One region of the Virgibacillus salidurans genome, then DNA from elsewhere that is predicted to be linked to it. Evidence: a T-box and tRNA genes for the amino acid it is inferred to sense, from the RefSeq annotation. Region 1 holds a T-box; the other holds one or more tRNA genes.

What was found. The T-box of region 1 lies ahead of ileS (isoleucine--tRNA ligase). A T-box ahead of a tRNA ligase gene usually reads a tRNA of that ligase, here a tRNA-Ile.
Region 2: it encodes a tRNA-Ile, which carries the amino acid that the T-box ahead of ileS (isoleucine--tRNA ligase) is inferred to sense. The anticodon was not compared.

Annotation. Positions count from the first base shown of each region.
Region 1 is NZ_CP074373.1:1,632,928-1,642,847, reverse strand. It holds gene KFZ58_RS08470 (DMT family transporter) at 1-916, opposite strand, end outside; gene ileS (isoleucine--tRNA ligase) at 1,106-3,862, opposite strand; T-box leader at 3,915-4,148, opposite strand; gene KFZ58_RS08460 (DivIVA domain-containing protein) at 4,209-4,712, opposite strand; gene KFZ58_RS08455 (YlmH family RNA-binding protein) at 4,817-5,590, opposite strand; gene KFZ58_RS08450 (YggT family protein) at 5,602-5,868, opposite strand; gene KFZ58_RS08445 (cell division protein SepF) at 5,875-6,309, opposite strand; gene KFZ58_RS08440 (YggS family pyridoxal phosphate-dependent enzyme) at 6,331-6,999, opposite strand; gene pgeF (peptidoglycan editing factor PgeF) at 7,027-7,836, opposite strand; gene KFZ58_RS08430 (YlmC/YmxH family sporulation protein) at 7,896-8,168, opposite strand; gene sigG (RNA polymerase sporulation sigma factor SigG) at 8,286-9,068, opposite strand; gene sigE (RNA polymerase sporulation sigma factor SigE) at 9,193-9,912, opposite strand.
Region 2 is NZ_CP074373.1:725,793-735,712, forward strand. It holds gene KFZ58_RS04015 (helicase) at 1-123, shown strand, start outside; gene KFZ58_RS04020 (VOC family protein) at 265-1,131, opposite strand; gene KFZ58_RS04025 (MerR family transcriptional regulator) at 1,290-1,985, shown strand; gene KFZ58_RS04030 (PhzF family phenazine biosynthesis isomerase) at 2,243-3,175, shown strand; gene KFZ58_RS04035 (GNAT family N-acetyltransferase) at 3,430-3,945, shown strand; tRNA gene KFZ58_RS04040 (tRNA-Arg) at 5,108-5,184, shown strand; tRNA gene KFZ58_RS04045 (tRNA-Pro) at 5,190-5,266, shown strand; tRNA gene KFZ58_RS04050 (tRNA-Gly) at 5,349-5,422, shown strand; tRNA gene KFZ58_RS04055 (tRNA-Ile) at 5,438-5,511, shown strand; rRNA gene KFZ58_RS04060 (16S ribosomal RNA) at 5,860-7,430, shown strand; rRNA gene KFZ58_RS04065 (23S ribosomal RNA) at 7,603-9,920, shown strand, end outside.

The DNA.
Region 1 (9,920 bases):
TGCGCCGACCGCGGTAATTCACTACAATAATTCCAACAGCAACCAATGCTATCGCAGCTAAAATAAAGAAATTCAATCGCTCGCCGGGAATAAATATAGCGGATAATAACGAACCGGACACTGGAACAATAAACTTGTACATACTTAGTTCACCAGCGTTATTATATTTCAACATCGAATACCATAAGGCGAATGCAACTGCCGAAAGTAGTGCTGAATAGATAAATAACCCCCATCCAAGCGGCGTCCATAACATCGCACCTGTACTTAATTGAGGCAAACCTATGATTAGCAGAATCCCTGCTCCCAAGCTCAACTGCCAGCCTGTGATAGCAAACGGGTGAATACCAGTCGCCATTTCCTTTGCCATAATCGTCGCAATCGCACTTGTTAAACCAGCAAGGATCATAAATCCTTCCCCGTCCCAGTGAAAACTGGGCTGAAGCTCCTGTCCCCAATTGGCAACAATAATACCTGAAAAACCAGCAATCAAACCAAATGCCTTTTTCCAGTTCATCCGATCATTTTTATAAAAGTAATGTGCCAGAAGCACCGTGAAGAATGTCCCGCTCGATGACAGAATTGCACCTTGCATCCCGGAGACTTTTGCTAAACCATTGTAGAAGAAGAAATACTGTAGTGTTGTTTGCACAACACCCAAAATAATCAGCACCACAAACTGTTTACGTGTTACCAAAATACTTCTTGGGCTCATAAATAATAAAAATGCTAAAACAATTAGACCCGCAAGTAAAAAGCGCATACCCGCAAACACAATCTTCGCGATCACATCATCCGGTGCCATTTGCAGTTCCTCATAACTTACTTTAAGAACTGGAAACGCACTTCCCCAAAGCACTGAGCAAAATACTGCAATCGCAATAACCGACCATTTATTTTGAAACATACCTTTCATACGCTCATCTCCTAAACCACTTTAATCAAACAAATATTTATCTTATGGTATTTAGGATGAACTTTCAAATGATGTGTTTTTAGATGGAATAAATTAACTAAGATGGTTCGAGAAAACATAAAAAAGACGACTATTCATCCAAAAATGAATGTAAGTCGTCTTTTTAACATTTCAGTTGCCCTCAGTTAGTTATAAAGTGTAATGTTCTTTTACAACACTCGCACAACGGCTGCATAGACCAGGATGTTCCGCATCTTCTCCTACAGTTTCAGATGCTACCCAGCAACGCTCACATTTTTCTCCAGGATGTTGCTCAACGGAAACATCAACATACTGATATTCTTTTGCATCTGGACTGCTATCACGGACGCGGGCTTCCGATACAATTAAAAATTGATGCAGATGATCAAACGATTGTAATACCTCTTTTGTTTGGTTATCTTTTGGAACGAGTGTTACTTTTGCTTCTAATGATTTCCCGATTACTTTTTCATTTCTTGCTTCTTCCAATGCTTTTAATACATCATCACGAATATGCATGAAGTGATCCCATTTAGGTTCCAGTTCAGCCATACCAGAAATTTCCCTTGGCTCAGGGATATCGGTTAGCTGCACACTCTCTTCTTCTACACCAGGAATATATTCCCATACTTCATCAGTCGTATGCGGGATAATGGGTGTCAACAATTTAACCAGTGTCGTTAAAATTTCATAATACCCTGTTTGAATACTCAGGCGGCGCTTATTATCCTTTGCCTCGACGTATAATATATCTTTCGCAAAATCCAAGTAGAATGAGCTTAAATCAACCGCACAGAAATTGTGAATTTGATGGAAAATCGGCGAATACTCAAACTGCTCATAGCTTTGGCGTACATTACCTAACACCTGCTGCAGACGATGAATCATATATCGATCCGCTTCTTCCATTTCCGTTTCTGGTACTTGATCGGTTTTCGGATCAAAATCGGATAAATTTGCAAGCATAAAGCGAATTGTGTTTCTAATTTTACGGTACGCTTCGGATGTCTGTTTCAGGATTTCCTGCGAAATACGCACATCTCCCTGATAATCAACGGAGGAAACCCATAGGCGTAAAATATCTGAACCTAACTGCTTTTGAACTTTAGATGGTACCATCACATTTCCTAAAGATTTACTCATTTTTCTTCCATTACCATCTAATACAAAACCATGACTAATGATATTTTCAAATGGTGCTTTACCTGTAACTGCAACAGACGTAGATATCGAGGAATTGAACCAGCCACGATATTGATCACTACCTTCTAAATAAACATCTGCAGGGCGTCTATGATACGGGCGACCTACCAGGACAGCTTCGTGGGATGATCCTGAATCAAACCATACATCCATAATATCCGTTTCTTTCGTGAATTTCCCGTTTGGACTATGTTCTGAAGTAAATCCTTCAGGCAATAAATCTGCTGCTCCCCATTCAAACCACACATTAGAACCATGCTCACTAAATAAGTTGGATACATGTTCAATCGTTTCATCATTGATAATAGGCGTATTATCTTCCCCGTAAAATACAGGGATTGGAACACCCCATGTACGCTGACGTGAAATACACCAGTCTTCACGGTCACGCACCATGTTGTGAAGGCGAGTCTCCCCCCATGATGGATACCAATTAATCCGGCTAATTTCATCCAGAATATCCTGACGAAAATCCTTAATCGATGCAAACCATTGTGATGTTGCACGGAAAATCGTCGGTTTCTTCGTCCGCCAATCATGTGGGTAGGAGTGCGTAATAAACGAAAGCTTTAGTAACGCCCCTACTTCTTCCAGTTTTTCTGTAATAGACTTGTTCGCTTTGTCATAAAATTGTCCTTCAAATCCAGGTGCTTCATTTGTAAAAACTCCCCTGTCATCAACAGGAGATAATGCATCAATACCATAACTTCGAGCTACAACGAAGTCGTCTTCCCCATGACCTGGGGCTGTATGCACACAACCAGTACCTGCATCTGTTGTTACATGCTCGCCCAGCATGATGAGTGAATCACGGTCGTAAAATGGATGTTTTGCAACAATCTTATCTGCTTCTTCTCCTTTAAATGATTTGATCACTTGTGGGTTTTCCCATTCCAGCTCTTCAGAAACAGATTCAAGCAGAGAACGTGCGATAATATATTTTTCCTTGTTCACCTCTACAACCACATATTCCAAATCAGGATGTAAACTGATCCCAAGATTAGCCGGAATCGTCCATGGAGTTGTCGTCCAAATAATAAATTTCTCCCCGCCATCAAATAATCCTTTCCCGTCTATAACATCAAATGCAACATAAATGGAAGGGGAGCGTTTATCATGATATTCTATTTCTGCCTCAGCTAAAGCAGATTCAGATGATGGCGACCAATAAACTGGCTTTAAGCCTTTATAGATATAGCCTTTTTTGGCCATTTCTCCAAATACTTTAATTTGGGCGGCCTCATAATCCTTTGTTAAGGTTACATATGGGTTATCCCAATCACCACGAACACCCAATGATTTAAACTGTTTGCGCTGATTGTCCAATTGATCCAATGCATACTCAGCGCATAACTGTCTAAACGCTACAATACTCATTTCTTTACGCTTAATTTTTTTGTTTTTTGTCAATGCAGTTTCAATGGGCAGTCCATGGGTATCCCATCCCGGAATATATGGTGCATAGTAGCCAGTCATTGATTTATACCTTGTAATAAAATCCTTTAGAATTTTATTTAATGCATGGCCAATATGCAAGTCACCATTGGCATACGGTGGGCCATCATGTAAATTAAACAACGGTCTTCCTTTCGTTCTTTCCTGTACTTTTTCATATAAATTTTCCTCATCCCAGTGTTCTTGCCTTTTTGGTTCCTTATTCGGCAAATTACCACGCATTGGAAATGACGTTTTTGGCATTAACAATGTATCTTTATAATCCATAAATACTTCCTCCTTCTTATCTGCCACTAAACAAAAAAGCCCCCTGCATCCCAAAAGGGACGAGAAGACTCGCGGTACCACCCTTATAAATGTAAACTAGCTATTAATTAGCTATTAATTTACATTCACTCGATATTCGTAACGGGAATAAATCGTCCATTCCTACTAAAAATTCACAATGGATGCTCAAGAGTGATTTTCTAAAGGCTTACTGTATCGGGCTTTCACCATACCCCGATTCGCTAATCAGTACAAACCTTTATACTGGCTCTATCTATGCATGTTATTATCAAATTAGAACTTTATGTGTATGAATTATATGTAAAATTCCGCGGGACGTCAAGATCTATGACTTATTTTCTGCCAGCTCAAGATCTTCACCCAATTCCTCGTCAAATAAATCTTCCCAATCGTTTGTGTCAATCATATCCAGCTGAGCTTCAACAAGCATTTTCAAACGTGTCCGAAATACCTTTGCCTGTTTCTTTAACTCTTCCACATCCATAGATATACGACGTGATTTGCTTAATGCTTCATTTATGATTCGATCGGCATTCTTTTCTGCTTCTTTTATAATTAATTTAGACTCTTTTGTCGCACTGCCTTTTACTTCTTCAGCAGTCTCTTGAGCAACTAAAATGGATTTGTTTAACGTTTCTTCAATATTGGTAAAGTGTCCAAGCTTTTCTTCCAATTGATCCACTTTTTCCTTAAAGTCTTTCTTTTCTCTGATTACTGCTTCATAATCTTTGATTACTTGGTCTAGGAATTCATTCACTTCATCTTCATCATACCCACGAAAACTTCTGGTAAACTCTTTATTATGAATATCTAATGGTGTTAATGGCACATTGGCCACCTCCTTAGGGAAAATTATAGACATTAACGTTTATGAAAACATACATTAAGCATATATTCGACAAAAATCGGTTAATTCCTGCATGTAGTATGAAATTATTTTAATATTGCCGTGGTTATTTTCCACTTGTCCTTCTTTGTTTGTCCATTTATGGATACGAGTTTACTTCTTCCTTTTCCACGTACTGAAATTAAATCGCCTTCCTGTAAACCAAACTTTCCATCGTCAACTACTTTAAAATTTACTTTCACCTGAAGTTTTTTAATAAATTGCCCGGCGTCTTTTCTAGAGATATTATAAATCTCTTTTAACACAGTATCTAACCGCAATGAGGAGACTGTGTTATCTGTTTCATCCCACTCCGTTTTCTTTTCCATTAATGCGGTGAGAGGTTTTTCCTCTAGCCTTATTTTCGCTTTCTTAATGGCAGTTAGGTTAGCTAATACAAAAGGTGCAATTTCATCTGCCATTATAATTTGAATGACTCCGCCCTCAACTACTATATCACCAAGCTTTTTTCGTTTTATTCCAAGCGATAAAAATGCTCCCATCACGTCACGATGTTCCAGTGATATAAATTTATCTTGATAATATGCCTCTACTAACGTAAGCTGAAAAACTTCGTCAGATATCTCTTCATATGGGGGTAGTATTACAGCACGCCTTCGTTCAGCATACTGGCCGCCGCCATGCTGGTAGATGCTGACATCACTATTATCCCCAATTAATAAATTCATAATTTGCTGTTCTCTTGGATCAAGGAAATCCGTTATCTTCATCTGATACGTTCTTTCAACCTGTTCTATCCAAGATAATACTTTGTCAATGAATGGCTGCTCTTCTTTTCGAAAATGTTGATATATATCCATTTTACCACCCCTTAGAAGAACAACATGTTAAACAGTTCATATAGCCCCATTCTCGCAAAATGGATCACAAAAATAGCTACAAGCGGGGATAAATCAATCATGCCTAATGGTGGAATAAATCGGCGGAATATTTCCAGGTATGGCTCACATATCTTTGCTAAAAAAACACCAAAAGATGATTCCCGGGCCCCTGGAAACCATGACATAAAAATGTAAATAATTAAGCCAAAACTGTAAATCGTTAAAGCTGTATCTAATAAATTAAGTAACTGGATCATTGATTACTACCATCCTTTTTCAAATTCATCTTCCTCCACATATGTTTCAGATATTGTACCGGATACATCTACATTATCAGGGGTGCATAAGAATGTTTCAGATCCAAGCTTTTGAATATCTCCGTTCACAGCATAGACGGTACCGCTAAGAAAATCAACAACTCTTTTTGCCTGTGTGCTATCCAAACGCTGTAGATTTATAACAACAGCTCTTCTATTTACAATGTTATCTGCTATTTCCTGTGCTTCATTGTATGACCTTGGCTCATAAAGTACAACCTTCGATGTAGGCTGGTGCAAGCTGGTTAGATTGACTACATTTTGATTTTTCTGAGTTGCATTTGACTTATTTTCCGCCTCATCTGCTTCATCTGCTGTATAATCGTATTCATATTCATCATCCATCGTGAAATAATTTTTAATTTTATTTTTAAAGCTCATACGCTCACCTCACTCATAATATTATCCTACTAGATTTGAACCGATCCGTATATGTGTAGCACCCTCCTCAATAGCAATTTCATAATCATTACTCATTCCCATAGATAGAAATTCACAAGGCGCATTGGACAAATTTTCCAGTTTAACTGCATCTCTTATGGCTGCTAGTCTTTTAAAAATCCCCCTTAAACGTTCTTTATCTTCTAAATGGGGTGCCATTGTCATCAATCCAACAACACGAATATGCTTATACTTCTGAATATCCTTTATAAAAGAGATAACACCTTCTGGTTGCAGGCCATGTTTTGATTCTTCTCCACTCACATTAACCTGAATAAAACAGTCGATTTTTTTACTTGCTCGCTTATCTATTTCCTTAGCAAGTGATAGGCGATCCAACGAATGAATAGCATCTACCTTGTCGATTACATCTTTAACTTTTCTTGATTGCAGGGTACCAATAAAATGCCATTTCACTTCGCTACCAATATGATTGTATTTTTCCAGAAATCCTTCCAAACGATTTTCGCCAAGGTTTTTAATTCCAGTGGTAATTGCTTCTTTTGTTCGTTCTATTGTAACATATTTCGTAACACCTATAACTGTTATTTCATCAGGAATTCGATTACTTTTTTCACAAGCTTGTCTTATATTATTTTGAATAATTCTTAGATTTGTTGCTACATCCATTATTACCAATTCTCCTCCCCACGTAAGTCAAGTTGTAAAGCCTAGAAAACCTAGCATCCTCCCTGTTTTTCCTTTATCCCGTCGATGTGAAAAAAATAGCGCATCATCTTGAAACGTGCAATAATTTGTTACATCTATATTATTACGTAATACACCACATTGCAAAAGAATTTCTACATTTAACTGTTTTAAATCTAACAAATAACGATTATTTCCTCTAGAAATGACTGTTTTTTCCCTATCCTGTAGCGTTAGGTGCCTTATAACATTTTCATCAACTTCATAACATTGTTGCGAGATACAGGGACCTATGGCTACTAAAAGATCAGCAGGATTTACACCTACCGTTTGCAATTTCTGAACCATTTGCCCGCCAATGCGATTTACAGATCCCTTCCATCCTGCATGAGCAATACCGATGAACTCATGTTTAGGGTCAAAAAAGTATAAAGGCACACAATCAGCAAAAAAAGCAGTGCATAATATTCCTCGCTCTTTTGTAATCAAACCATCTGTGCTTTTAATAGAACTCTGGTGGGAAGCAGCTCCTTTTCCCTTATCTTCAGGACCAACTATTTTTACAGTTGTTTGATGAGTCTGTTCCCCCGCCACCCAATTTTTCAACGGAATCGTCAAATGTTTGGCTAAAATTTGTCGGTTTAGGTTGACATGATCGTATTCATCCTGAACATGCAATCCACAGTTTAATGTATCAAAAGGAGGTTGGCTAACCCCCCCGTTTCTGGTCGTAAATCCAGCATGTAGCTTGGGATTTAATTTTTGCCACTTTTCTATATGTAAATAGGATTCATTTGATTGTTTAAACGGTTCTGTCATTGGATTACAACCTCCTAAAAGTCTACTCGTACCATTTTACCATAATCCACACTAACTTTTTATTCATTTACAAAAGGCTCTGCATACAACTCTGGATGTTGTACCTCTTTAACAAGAATGACATCCGCGCCAACCCTTACAATTTGCTCCCAATGAATAATCAATTCGTCCGGCTTTCCAAACATCCCGCTTTTCTTTTCCTTTAAAATAATTACAATAGCAAGTATTTTACCTCTGTCTTTATCAATTTCCAAATCGGATATATGCCCAAGTCTACTTCCATCATCAATAACAATAACCTCTTTCGTTTGCAATTCGGATAATTTTATCATTCCACTCACACCACCTTACTCTATATATATGCATAAATTTATAGATTAAAAACAGGAAAAGCAAAAGGAATGGGTTTCATTCACCCATTCCTTTTGCTCTTGAGTATCTTGCGTTTTTTATTCAAACATTTGCTTATTCATCTGGCTGATGGCGGCTTTTTCCAGGCGGGAGACCTGGGCTTGTGAAATACCGATTTCATCAGCTACTTCCATTTGGGTTTTCCCTTGGAAAAAACGTTTATTTAATATCATCTCTTCTCTTTCGTTCAACTGGTACATACCTTCCTTTAAGGAAAGTTTATCTGCCCATGTAGAATCCTTATCTTTTTCATCACTTATCTGATCCAAAACAAATATGGGATCCCCTCCATCATTATAAATTGGTTCATATAATGATACAGGATCTTGAATAGCATCCATTGCAAACACAATTTCGGAATGTGGGATGCCCATCTCTTCGGCAATCTCCACTGGTGTAGGTTCCTTTGATGTTTTGCTAATTAATTTTTCCCTTACTTGCAATGCTTTATAAGCTATATCACGTAAGGATCTCGATACCCGAATCGGATTGTTATCTCTTAAATAACGTCTTATTTCACCGATAATCATTGGAACAGCATATGTCGAAAATCTAACATTATGTGATAAGTCAAAGTTGTCAATGGATTTCATTAAGCCAATACAGCCTACTTGAAATAAATCATCAACATATTCACCACGATTATTAAATCGTTGAATGACACTTAATACGAGACGCAGGTTTCCATTTACCAGTTCTTCACGTGCAGACTCCCCGTCCCCTTCTTGCATTTTTACAAACAACTTGCGCATTTCTTCATTTTTTAATACAGGTAGTTTCGATGTATCAACACCACATATCTCAACCTTATGCCTTGTCATCTAAGTTTAACCCTCCCAGTTGGTGATGCTGTTCATGGACAGTATCTCCGCCTGGGAAAATTTTTATGCAGGAAGGTTCATTCGAAAAGATGTAAAAATGGGTTAGATTCTTAGAGAAACAAGGCTAAACCATTTTATTAAATTCTTTTTTAAGTCGCCTTATAATCTTTTTTTCTAAACGTGAAATATAAGATTGTGAAATACCTAACATATCTGCTACATCCTTCTGTGTTTTTTCTTCTTCCCCAATTAATCCAAACCGTAATTCCATAATTTGCTTTTCGCGAGCATTTAATTGCGACAAGGCATCCTTAAGTAAACTTTTGTCCACTTTTGTTTCCAGATTTTTCGTAATAATATCCTCATCTGTTCCAAGTACATCTGACAATAATAGCTCATTCCCGTCCCAATCAATGTTTAAAGGTTCATCAAAGGATATTTCTGATTTTAATTTATTATTCCTCCGTAAATACATTAAAATTTCATTTTCAATACATCTGGATGCATAGGTAGCCAGTTTGATTTTTTTCTCGGGGTTAAACGTATTAACACCTTTTATAAGGCCAATAGTACCAATACTTATTAGATCTTCTATATTTATCCCTGTATTTTCAAATTTCCTTGCGATATAAACAACTAACCGTAAATTTCGCTCAATTAAAAGTGCTCTTGCAGCCTGATCTCCTTTAGGTAATAATTCCAGCAACTCTGCCTCTTCTTGTTTGGAAAGAGGTGGTGGCAGAGCCTCACTTCCACCTATATAATAAATTTCCTCAGATTTAACGCCAAGTTTGATTAAAATTTTATACCACTGTAAGCGCAGACCTAATTTCCATGATTTCAACATTTATC
Region 2 (9,920 bases), 910 kb from region 1:
GATAAATTTCCAAAGGGTTTTTATCTTAGATGTATTGATGGTGTACTTTGGCTTCGGGGGTATGTTTGTGATGAACGGCACGTTTGGGAGCCAAGCGACCACTTTATCTTTGTTAAGGAATAGGGCGCGATTGTTTAAGACCAATAGTAGATAATTATCAAACTTTATTTTAAAGCTACAATTGAATCACTTATAGCATATAAATGAGAAGTCCTGTTTGGACTTCTCTATAGCTTCTATTCAATAATATAAATAGCTTTTCCTTTATTTTCTTCTTTTCATAATTTCGTCTGTACAAATCTCTTCGTTACCATTAAGCTCATTTATAGAGTGCTCTAAGTGTTCAGTATCTCTCATCATCTCAGACAAATCTTGTGTAATGAGTTGCCACCATATACCTTTATTATCAACAAGAAAAGCACTATCACCTCTATGCAAACCGTCCCCATCTGCTGCTTCAGAAAACTTCTCCCAATAAAAGTTTACATCAGTACGGTTCTTGCACATTACGATAAACGAGATTGATTCTGTAAAATTCTTGGTATGTTTTGCCTTAGCGAAGATAACTGACTGATTATGAATCTCTATATTAAATTCTTCTTCAGATTCAAAATTAGGCTTTACTTTCTCTATAGACATGTTAGGGAATATTTTTTTATAGCTATTCAAAGTATCCTCAAGGGAAGTGCTTACAGGAAATTGAAAATAAGGTTTAATTTTCTGTTTGCCTGTATCTTTAGTGACTCTCCAAAATACGCCAAATTGGTCTTGAATTAAACTAAACCGTTTCTCTTTTTTCACTAATTTGCCGTTCTTTGATAGTTGCTTAACATAAGACCCATATTCTTCATCAGAACCACAATATAGCAATAGAGTTGCAGAAGATGTGTAATTATATTCTTCTCCTTCTTTACCATTAATTGCTGTAAAGATGGTTTCACCAATTCTAAAATCTACATTCATCACTTGTCCAGCATTAGCTGCATCTATACCACAGGCTACGCATTCACTTCTGTCCATTGGATAATGAGTTGTTTGCAGTATATTACCCTCGTCAAAAAGTTCTGTATAAAATTTAGCTGCACTTTCAGCCTCGATGGAGAATAATAACTTTAAATGGATAGTAGACATCATAACTCCTCCTTGGATTCTGTTATTTGATCTTTCTCTTTATATATTACTAAATTAAAGCAAGTGAAAGGGTTTTTTATATATCATCCCTATACAAAGGTGTTATACTTTGAATAAGGTAACACATTACTTTAATTTTTTATTGTAGGTGATCGTTATTGAACGGAAAGGATATTGCAAAGAAATTAAATATAAGCACTACTGCACTTAAGCATTATGAGAGATGGGGAATTATACCAGAGGTCAAACGTGCTAGTAACGGTTATCGTATATACACAAAAGAGCATGAAGTATATTTTCAGTGCATTCGATCTCTTAAAAATGGTTTCGGTATGTCTTTTATAAAAAGAGTTATGCCCTTATTTATCAAAAATGATATTACTTCTGGTTTATGGATGATTAATCATGCTCAATCACAACTTCAAAAGGATAAAGACTTAGTGGAAAGAACCATCAAGATACTTAACTTAGAAGATATTGAAAATGTAAAAAACACGAAGGATAAAAAACACAAATTTTCGATTGGCGAAGTGGCAAAAGAAGCAGGTGTCGCAACGTCAACAATACGGCATTGGGAAAAAGAAGATTTAATTAATCCTAAAAGAGATATGAATAGCGGATTTCGAGTATACAATTACTTGGATTTGAGAAGGATTCTAGTGATTAAAATTATTCAAAATGCAGTTTACTCTTTAGAGGTAGTGAAAGAAACGCTATCTACAATAAATATAACTGATCTAAAGGAAACAAGAACGATAGTAGAGGGTTCTTTCGAATATCTCGACTATATATTAATGGAACAAACTAGGGGTGTAGCGTATGTATATAAATTAATTGCATATATATCGGAGTAAATACGATGTTTATATTTCATGTACTAATGGGGAGTTGAATGGGATAAAGGAAGCAGGGAATAGTGTTTATAATCCAACACTATGATATTCAATTAAAGGGAGCAATTCTGGAACAAAGGAACAGCGCCCAACACTACAGAATCGGGCCATTTAATTGGATAAGACTCATTACGCAAACAGATATTTTCTAAACGAAACGTAGTAATCAATGGTAAAATACCGGAAACTTTCAAATTAACTAATGGGGGAATTTTACTGTGAAATCCATAAAGGTACATCATTATGATGCATTTAGTAAAGAACCTAATAAAGGGAATCCAGCTGGGGTAGTTTTAAACGGAGGTGACCTAACTGATAGAGAAATGCAACAAATAGCTTTCAAAGTAGGGTTTAATGAGACAGCTTTCCCAGTTAAATCGGAGGTAGCTGACCTTAGAATACGTTTTTTTACACCGGGACATGAAATGAACCTATGCGGTCACGCAACAATGGCCACCGTTTACGCTTTAAAAACAAAAGGATTGCTCGGAGATAAAGCCGACTTTACAGTTGAGACAACAGCAGGAATTTTGCCGATAAAAATTTCAAGTATTGATAGTGAAATATTTATAACAATGAAACAGGCTTCACCTCGATTTGAAAGATTCAATGGTTCAAAAGAAGATTTAGCTAACTCGATAGGATTAAAAGAATCGGATATTCATGAAGATTTACCGATTCTATATGGAAGCACAGGTGCATGGACGCTATTAATTCCAATAAAAGAACTTAATGTTTTTACAAAAATGAAACCTAATAACAAGGAATTTCCAGCTATTATGAAGGAAATGCCCAAATCGTCTATTCATCCTTTTTGTATGGAGACCTATGATACTAATGCTGATATGCACGCTAGACACTTTTCTTCACCATTCTCTGGGACAATTGAAGATGCAGTTACGGGAACTGCTTCGGGGGTAATGGGAGCATTTTTCGCTAAGTACATAATCAACAACAATGTTGAAGATTCTCTAAATCTTATAGTTGAGCAAGGTCATGAAATTCAAAAAGATGGTCGAGTTGTGGTGCATATATCGAAGAAAAGAGAATCTTATGATGTTGAAATTACTGGGAATGCAGTTCATGTTGAAGATTTCGAAATTTGTGTAGAAGATGAGGTTTCTCAACGAACGGGTACTAATTATCAATAAGTAAGTTGCACCACTCTTTTCCGATAATAGCTAATAAAAGCGTACTATTCATTCAAGAAACGGAGCAAGCAAATCGAATAACATCCTTTTGTATCGGGCGCACTACTTGAAAAGGAAGAATCGAAAAGATTGGTGAAGAAGCAGGAATATGGTAAGCATGGTAGAAGTAGTTATGTTATATGCACATTTAGATGATTGTATTAGAATACTCAGGGAATCTGGTACTATTAATAATATAGAAAAGGGGAGAACATATGAAAATAAGAGAAGCTAATTTACCTGATGCAACTGCAATAGCTAAAGTGCACGTTGACAGTTGGAGAACTACGTACAAAAATATTATTCCAGATGAATTCTTGAATAATTTATCATATAAGAGACGAGAAGAATTATGGACTAATAATATTCCAAGAGGAAATGTTTTTGTTGCTGAAAATGATGCCGGGAAGATTGTTGGGTTTTCATCAGGTGGAAAAGAGAGAAGTGGAAAGTATGAAGAGTATCAGGGAGAACTAAGTTCAATCTATATCTTAAAAGAGTTTCAAGGGCAGGGTATAGGAAAGCTGCTCGCTAAACCAGTAATTAAGGAAATTGAGAAATCAGGCATAAATACAATGCTTGTTTTTGTGTTAGAAGATAATAATTCAAGGTTATTTTATGAAGCATTAGGCGGTAAAGTAATAGATAAAGTTGAGGTAGAGATTGCTGGTAAGAAACTCAATGAACTTGTATATGGATGGGAGAATATAAAAAACATACTAGATAAGTAGTATACTTTCTTCCGTTAAAGTGCGCGGTTGTGGAGCAAAACAGATGGAAAATGGTTAATACAATGCTAGGTTGTGGGTATTTTTGTACAAAAACAGTTGTTGTTGTTTTCTTTTTTAAAAAAATCGGGTATACTATAAAGAGAAGGTCATACAATAATAAAACCGTAGACGCTGGAACGTCTACGGTACAATAGACCGTACCCCATCAAGAGGGGCGGCGCTAAGGATGATAATCCCTCAGAGCCTAGCTAAAGCATATGAGGGGTTATTTTTTATGGTCAGACATCATAAACGCAACTAACATCCCGAAGGATATCATAAGCGTTAATACATTTGTAATGTCCATAGGCAACACCTCCCTTCTTGGAAGTGTCCAAAAAGGTCAATCGGTGCGCCACCCCTCATGCGAAGCGAAATCTATTGTTGTTTTTAGTATAACATGTATTCTTATTGAATTGTGGATTCAGCTACATTTTATAAACTCATCACAGACGAACAGCATTTATGTTGTAAGAAAATTATGGTTTCAGAAAAAGGTTGGTTGGATAACCGACTGAAGCTGAGCTTCATAGTAACATAATCTTCTATTCTAATTGATTGTTCTGTAATTCGAAGGGGCGCGATTGTTTTATAAAAGTAAAGAATTTTAACAACCTCGAATTATTTAGTGGATCGTCTATTACGAATAAAGATTAAATTTATGTATAAAGTCGTGTTTCTTCCTTATTAATTGTAATTTAATAAATAGAGCAATTGATTGATGAGTTGTAAAGTCCAGCTAAATTTTGACCCAGAAAAGCTTGACATAAATTTATTTTTTATGTATAGTAAACGGTGTTGTTGAAAAAGACATTGCTTTTGGATGTGTTAAAGAGTTTTCTAAAACACGAACATAGACAATTGATATTATGTTAAAGTTCGGTATTTCTGATATGTTTTCACTTCCGGTTTTACTCCATAAAAAGTATAAAAAAGCATAAACAAATAGAAAGAGTATAATCAAGTAGACTTATATTAAGGATTTATAACAGTTAGTGTGGTTTCTCTATATTGAGGGCCTAGTGGAGTTAATCCCGTGTGGGTTCAAGTCCCACCGACCGCACTCGAAAAAATATTTGCAATCAGTTGCTAGGATATGTTATATTGAAAAACGTGCTTCTAAGCGCCCGTAGCTCAATTGGATAGAGCGCTTGACTACGGATCAAGAGGTTAGGGGTTCGACTCCTCTCGGGCGCACCATTATACGGGAAGTAGCTCAGCTTGGTAGAGCACTTGGTTTGGGACCAAGGGGTCGTAGGTTCGAATCCTGTCTTCCCGACCATGTAAATATACAGGTGCTACAGATTTGCAGAGGAAATAGAAATATGAAAGATCAACAGGATAATATATTATTTTTATATCATGCGGGTGTAGTTTAGTGGTAAAACCTCAGCCTTCCAAGCTGATGACGAGGGTTCGATTCCCTTCACCCGCTCCAATTATCTTATTATTTGGGCCTGTAGCTCAGTTGGTTAGAGCGCACGCCTGATAAGCGTGAGGTCGGTGGTTCGAGTCCACCCAGGCCCATTTTGCTTACTGAAGCAAAAAAACATATTGACTTAAATGAGACAGTGTGTTATATTAAGAAAGTCGCCATTTTGAGGGCGTCCGAAACATCATTTTCTTAAAAGAAAAGTTAAAAGAAACTATTGACTTTTAGAGAATGAATGTGATATATTTAAAAAGTTGCTAATTTAACGCAACAAATGAATTTGCTCTTTGAAAACTGAACAAAACAACCAGTATGTCAAACAGATATTAGTGGTAAGATATCGAAGGTCAGATTATTATAATCTGAATGGAAGATTTTAAACCCTAAATCAATTTTTAAGCTAAGACATTATATGATTGATTGGTGTCAATTATATTCAAACTTTTATGGAGAGTTTGATCTTGGCTCAGGACGAACGCTGGCGGCGTGCCTAATACATGCAAGTCGAGCGCGGGAAGCAGGTAATCACCCTTCGGGGTGTGCGCCTGTGGAACGAGCGGCGGACGGGTGAGTAACACGTGGGCAACCTGCCTGTAAGACTGGGATAACTCGTGGAAACGCGAGCTAATACCGGATAACACTTTTCATCTCCTGATGAGAAGTTGAAAGGCGGCTTTTATGCTGTCACTTACAGATGGGCCCGCGGCGCATTAGCTAGTTGGTGAGATAAGAGCTCACCAAGGCGACGATGCGTAGCCGACCTGAGAGGGTGATCGGCCACACTGGGACTGAGACACGGCCCAGACTCTTACGGGAGGCAGCAGTAGGGAATCATCCGCAATGGACGAAAGTCTGACGGTGCAACGCCGCGTGAGTGATGAAGGTTTTCGGATCGTAAAACTCTGTTGTTAGGGAAGAACAAGTACTGTTTGAATAAGGCAGTACCTTGACGGTACCTAACCAGAAAGCCCCGGCTAACTACGTGCCAGCAGCCGCGGTAATACGTAGGGGGCAAGCGTTGTCCGGAATTATTGGGCGTAAAGCGCTCGCAGGCGGTCTTTTAAGTCTGATGTGAAATCTTGCGGCTCAACCGTGAGCGGTCATTGGAAACTGGAGGACTTGAGTACAGAAGAGGAGAGTGGAATTCCACGTGTAGCGGTGAAATGCGTAGAGATGTGGAGGAACACCAGTGGCGAAGGCGACTCTCTGGTCTGTAACTGACGCTGAGGAGCGAAAGCGTGGGGAGCGAACAGGATTAGATACCCTGGTAGTCCACGCCGTAAACGATGAGTGCTAGGTGTTAGGGGGTTTCCGCCCCTTAGTGCTGAAGTTAACGCATTAAGCACTCCGCCTGGGGAGTACGGCCGCAAGGCTGAAACTCAAAAGAATTGACGGGGGCCCGCACAAGCGGTGGAGCATGTGGTTTAATTCGAAGCAACGCGAAGAACCTTACCAGGTCTTGACATCCTCTGCAATCGGTAGAGATACCGAGTTCCCTTCGGGGACAGAGTGACAGGTGGTGCATGGTTGTCGTCAGCTCGTGTCGTGAGATGTTGGGTTAAGTCCCGTAACGAGCGCAACCCTTGAGATTAGTTGCCAGCATTAAGTTGGGCACTCTAATCTGACTGCCGGTGACAAACCGGAGGAAGGTGGGGATGACGTCAAATCATCATGCCCCTTATGACCTGGGCTACACACGTGCTACAATGGATGGAACAAAGGGCAGCGAAGCGGTAACGCTCAGCAAATCCCATAAAACCATTCTCAGTTCGGATTGCAGGCTGCAACTCGCCTGTATGAAGCCGGAATCGCTAGTAATCGCGGATCAGCATGCCGCGGTGAATACGTTCCCGGGCCTTGTACACACCGCCCGTCACACCACGAGAGTTAGCAACACCCGAAGTCGGTGAGGTAACACGTTTACGTGAGCCAGCCGCCGAAGGTGGGGCCAATGATTGGGGTGAAGTCGTAACAAGGTAGCCGTATCGGAAGGTGCGGCTGGATCACCTCCTTTCTAAGGATATTTAGAAGGAACGCTGGAGGTCTTAGACCTCTGGTCGGGACATACATGGTTGTTTGGTTCAGTTTTGAGAGAGTAAATCTCTCTTTTTGTACCTTGAAAACTAAATAAGAGTAATAACGACATCAAAAAATGTAAGTTCTTTGGAACCATTAACTAGTAATTTAGTTAAGTGAAGAAGGGCGCACGGTGAATGCCTAGGTACGAGGAGCCGAAGAAGGACGGGACTAACACCGATATGTCTCGGGGAGTTGTAAGTAAACGTTGATCCGGGAATTTCCGAATGGGGGAACCCACTGTTCGTAATGGAACAGGACATCTATCTGAATACATAGGGTAGATGAGGCAGACCCGGGGAACTGAAACATCTCAGTACCCGGAGGAATAGAAAGCAAATGCGATTTCCCAAGTAGCGGCGAGCGAAACGGAAAGGAGCCCAAACCGAAAAGCTTGCTTTTCGGGGTTGTAGGACACTCCATTAGGAGTTACAAAGAAATGCTTTAGATGAATCGATCTGGAACGATCAGCCATAGAAGGTAAGAGCCCTGTAATTGAAAGAGCGTTTTCTCCGGAGTGTATCCTGAGTACGGCGGAACACGAGAAATTCCGTCGGAATCCGGGAGGACCATCTCCCAAGGCTAAATACTCCCTCGTGACCGATAGTGAACCAGTACCGTGAGGGAAAGGTGAAAAGCACCCCGGAAGGGGAGTGAAAGAGAACCTGAAACCGTGCGCTTACAAGTAGTCGAAGCCCGTTAATGGGTAACGGCGTACCTTTTGTAGAATGGACCGGCGAGTTACGATCCCATGCAAGGTTAAGTGGAAGACACGGAGCCGCAGCGAAAGCGAGTCTGAATAGGGCGAATTAGTATGTGGTCGTAGACCCGAAACCGTGTGATCTACCCATGTCCAGGGTGAAGGTCAGGTAACACTGACTGGAGGCCCGAACCCACGTATGTTGAAAAATGCGGGGATGAGGTGTGGGTAGGGGTGAAATGCCAATCGAACACGGAGATAGCTGGTTCTCTCCGAAATAGCTTTAGGGCTAGCCTCAGGGGAATGAGTACTGGAGGTAGAGCACTGATTGGACGAGGGGCCCTCACCGGGTTACCGAATTCAGTCAAACTCCGAATGCCAGCTACTTAGCCCTGGGAGTCAGACTATGGGTGATAAGGTTCATAGTCGAAAGGGAAACAGCCCAGACCGCCAGCTAAGGTCCCTAAGTATACGTTAAGTGGAAAAGGATGTGGCGTTGCTCAGACAACCAGGATGTTGGCTTAGAAGCAGCCATCATTTAAAGAGTGCGTAATAGCTCACTGGTCGAGTGACGCTGCGCCGAAAATGTACCGGGGCTAAACGTATCACCGAAGCTGCGGATTGTTCTTCGAACAATGGTAGGAGAGCGTTCCAAGTGCAGTGAAGTCAGACCGTGAGGACTGGTGGAGCGCTTGGAAGTGAGAATGCCGGTATGAGTAGCGAAAAAAGAGTGAGAATCTCTTTCACCGAAAGCCTAAGGTTTCCTGAGGAAGGCTCGTCCTCTCAGGGTTAGTCGGGACCTAAGCCGAGGCCGAAAGGCGTAGGCGATGGCCAACAGGTAGATATTCCTGTACCACCTCATGACTGTTTGAATGACGGGGGGACGCAGGAGGATAAGGAAAGCGCACCGATGGAATGGTGCGCCCAAGCAGTGAGCGAGTTGGATAGGCAAATCCGTCCAACAATTGCAAGCTGTGATGGGGAGGGAAATAGAGTACCGAAGTTCCTGATTTCACACTGCCGAGAAAAGCCTCTAGTGAGGTCATAGGTGCCCGTACCGCAAACCGACACAGGTAGGCGAGGAGAGAATCCTAAGGTGATCGGGAGAACTCTCGTTAAGGAACTCGGCAAAATGACCCCGTAACTTCGGGAGAAGGGGTGCTCCTCTTCAGGAGGAGCCGCAGTGAATAGGCCCAAGCGACTGTTTATCAAAAACACAGGTCTCTGCGAAGCCGCAAGGCGAAGTATAGGGGCTGACACCTGCCCGGTGCTGGAAGGTTAAGGGGAAACGTTAGCTTCCGAGCGAAGCGTAGAACCGAAGCCCCAGTAAACGGCGGCCGTAACTATAACGGTCCTAAGGTAGCGAAATTCCTTGTCGGGTAAGTTCCGACCCGCACGAAAGGTGCAACGACTTGGGCACTGTCTCAACGAGAGACCCGGTGAAATTATACTATGCGTGAAGATGCGCATTACCCGCGACAGGACGGAAAGACCCCGTGGAGCTTTACTGTAGCCTGATATTGAATGTTCGTGCAGCTTGTACAGGATAGGTGGGAGCCTTAGAATCGTGAGCGCTAGCTTACGAGGAGGCACCCGTGGGATACCACCCTGGCTGCACGCACCTTCTAACCCAGAACCGTGATCCGGTTCGGAGACAGTGTCAGGTAGGCAGTTTGACTGGGGCGGTCGCCTCCCAAAGAGTAACGGAGGCGCCCAAAGGTTCCCTCA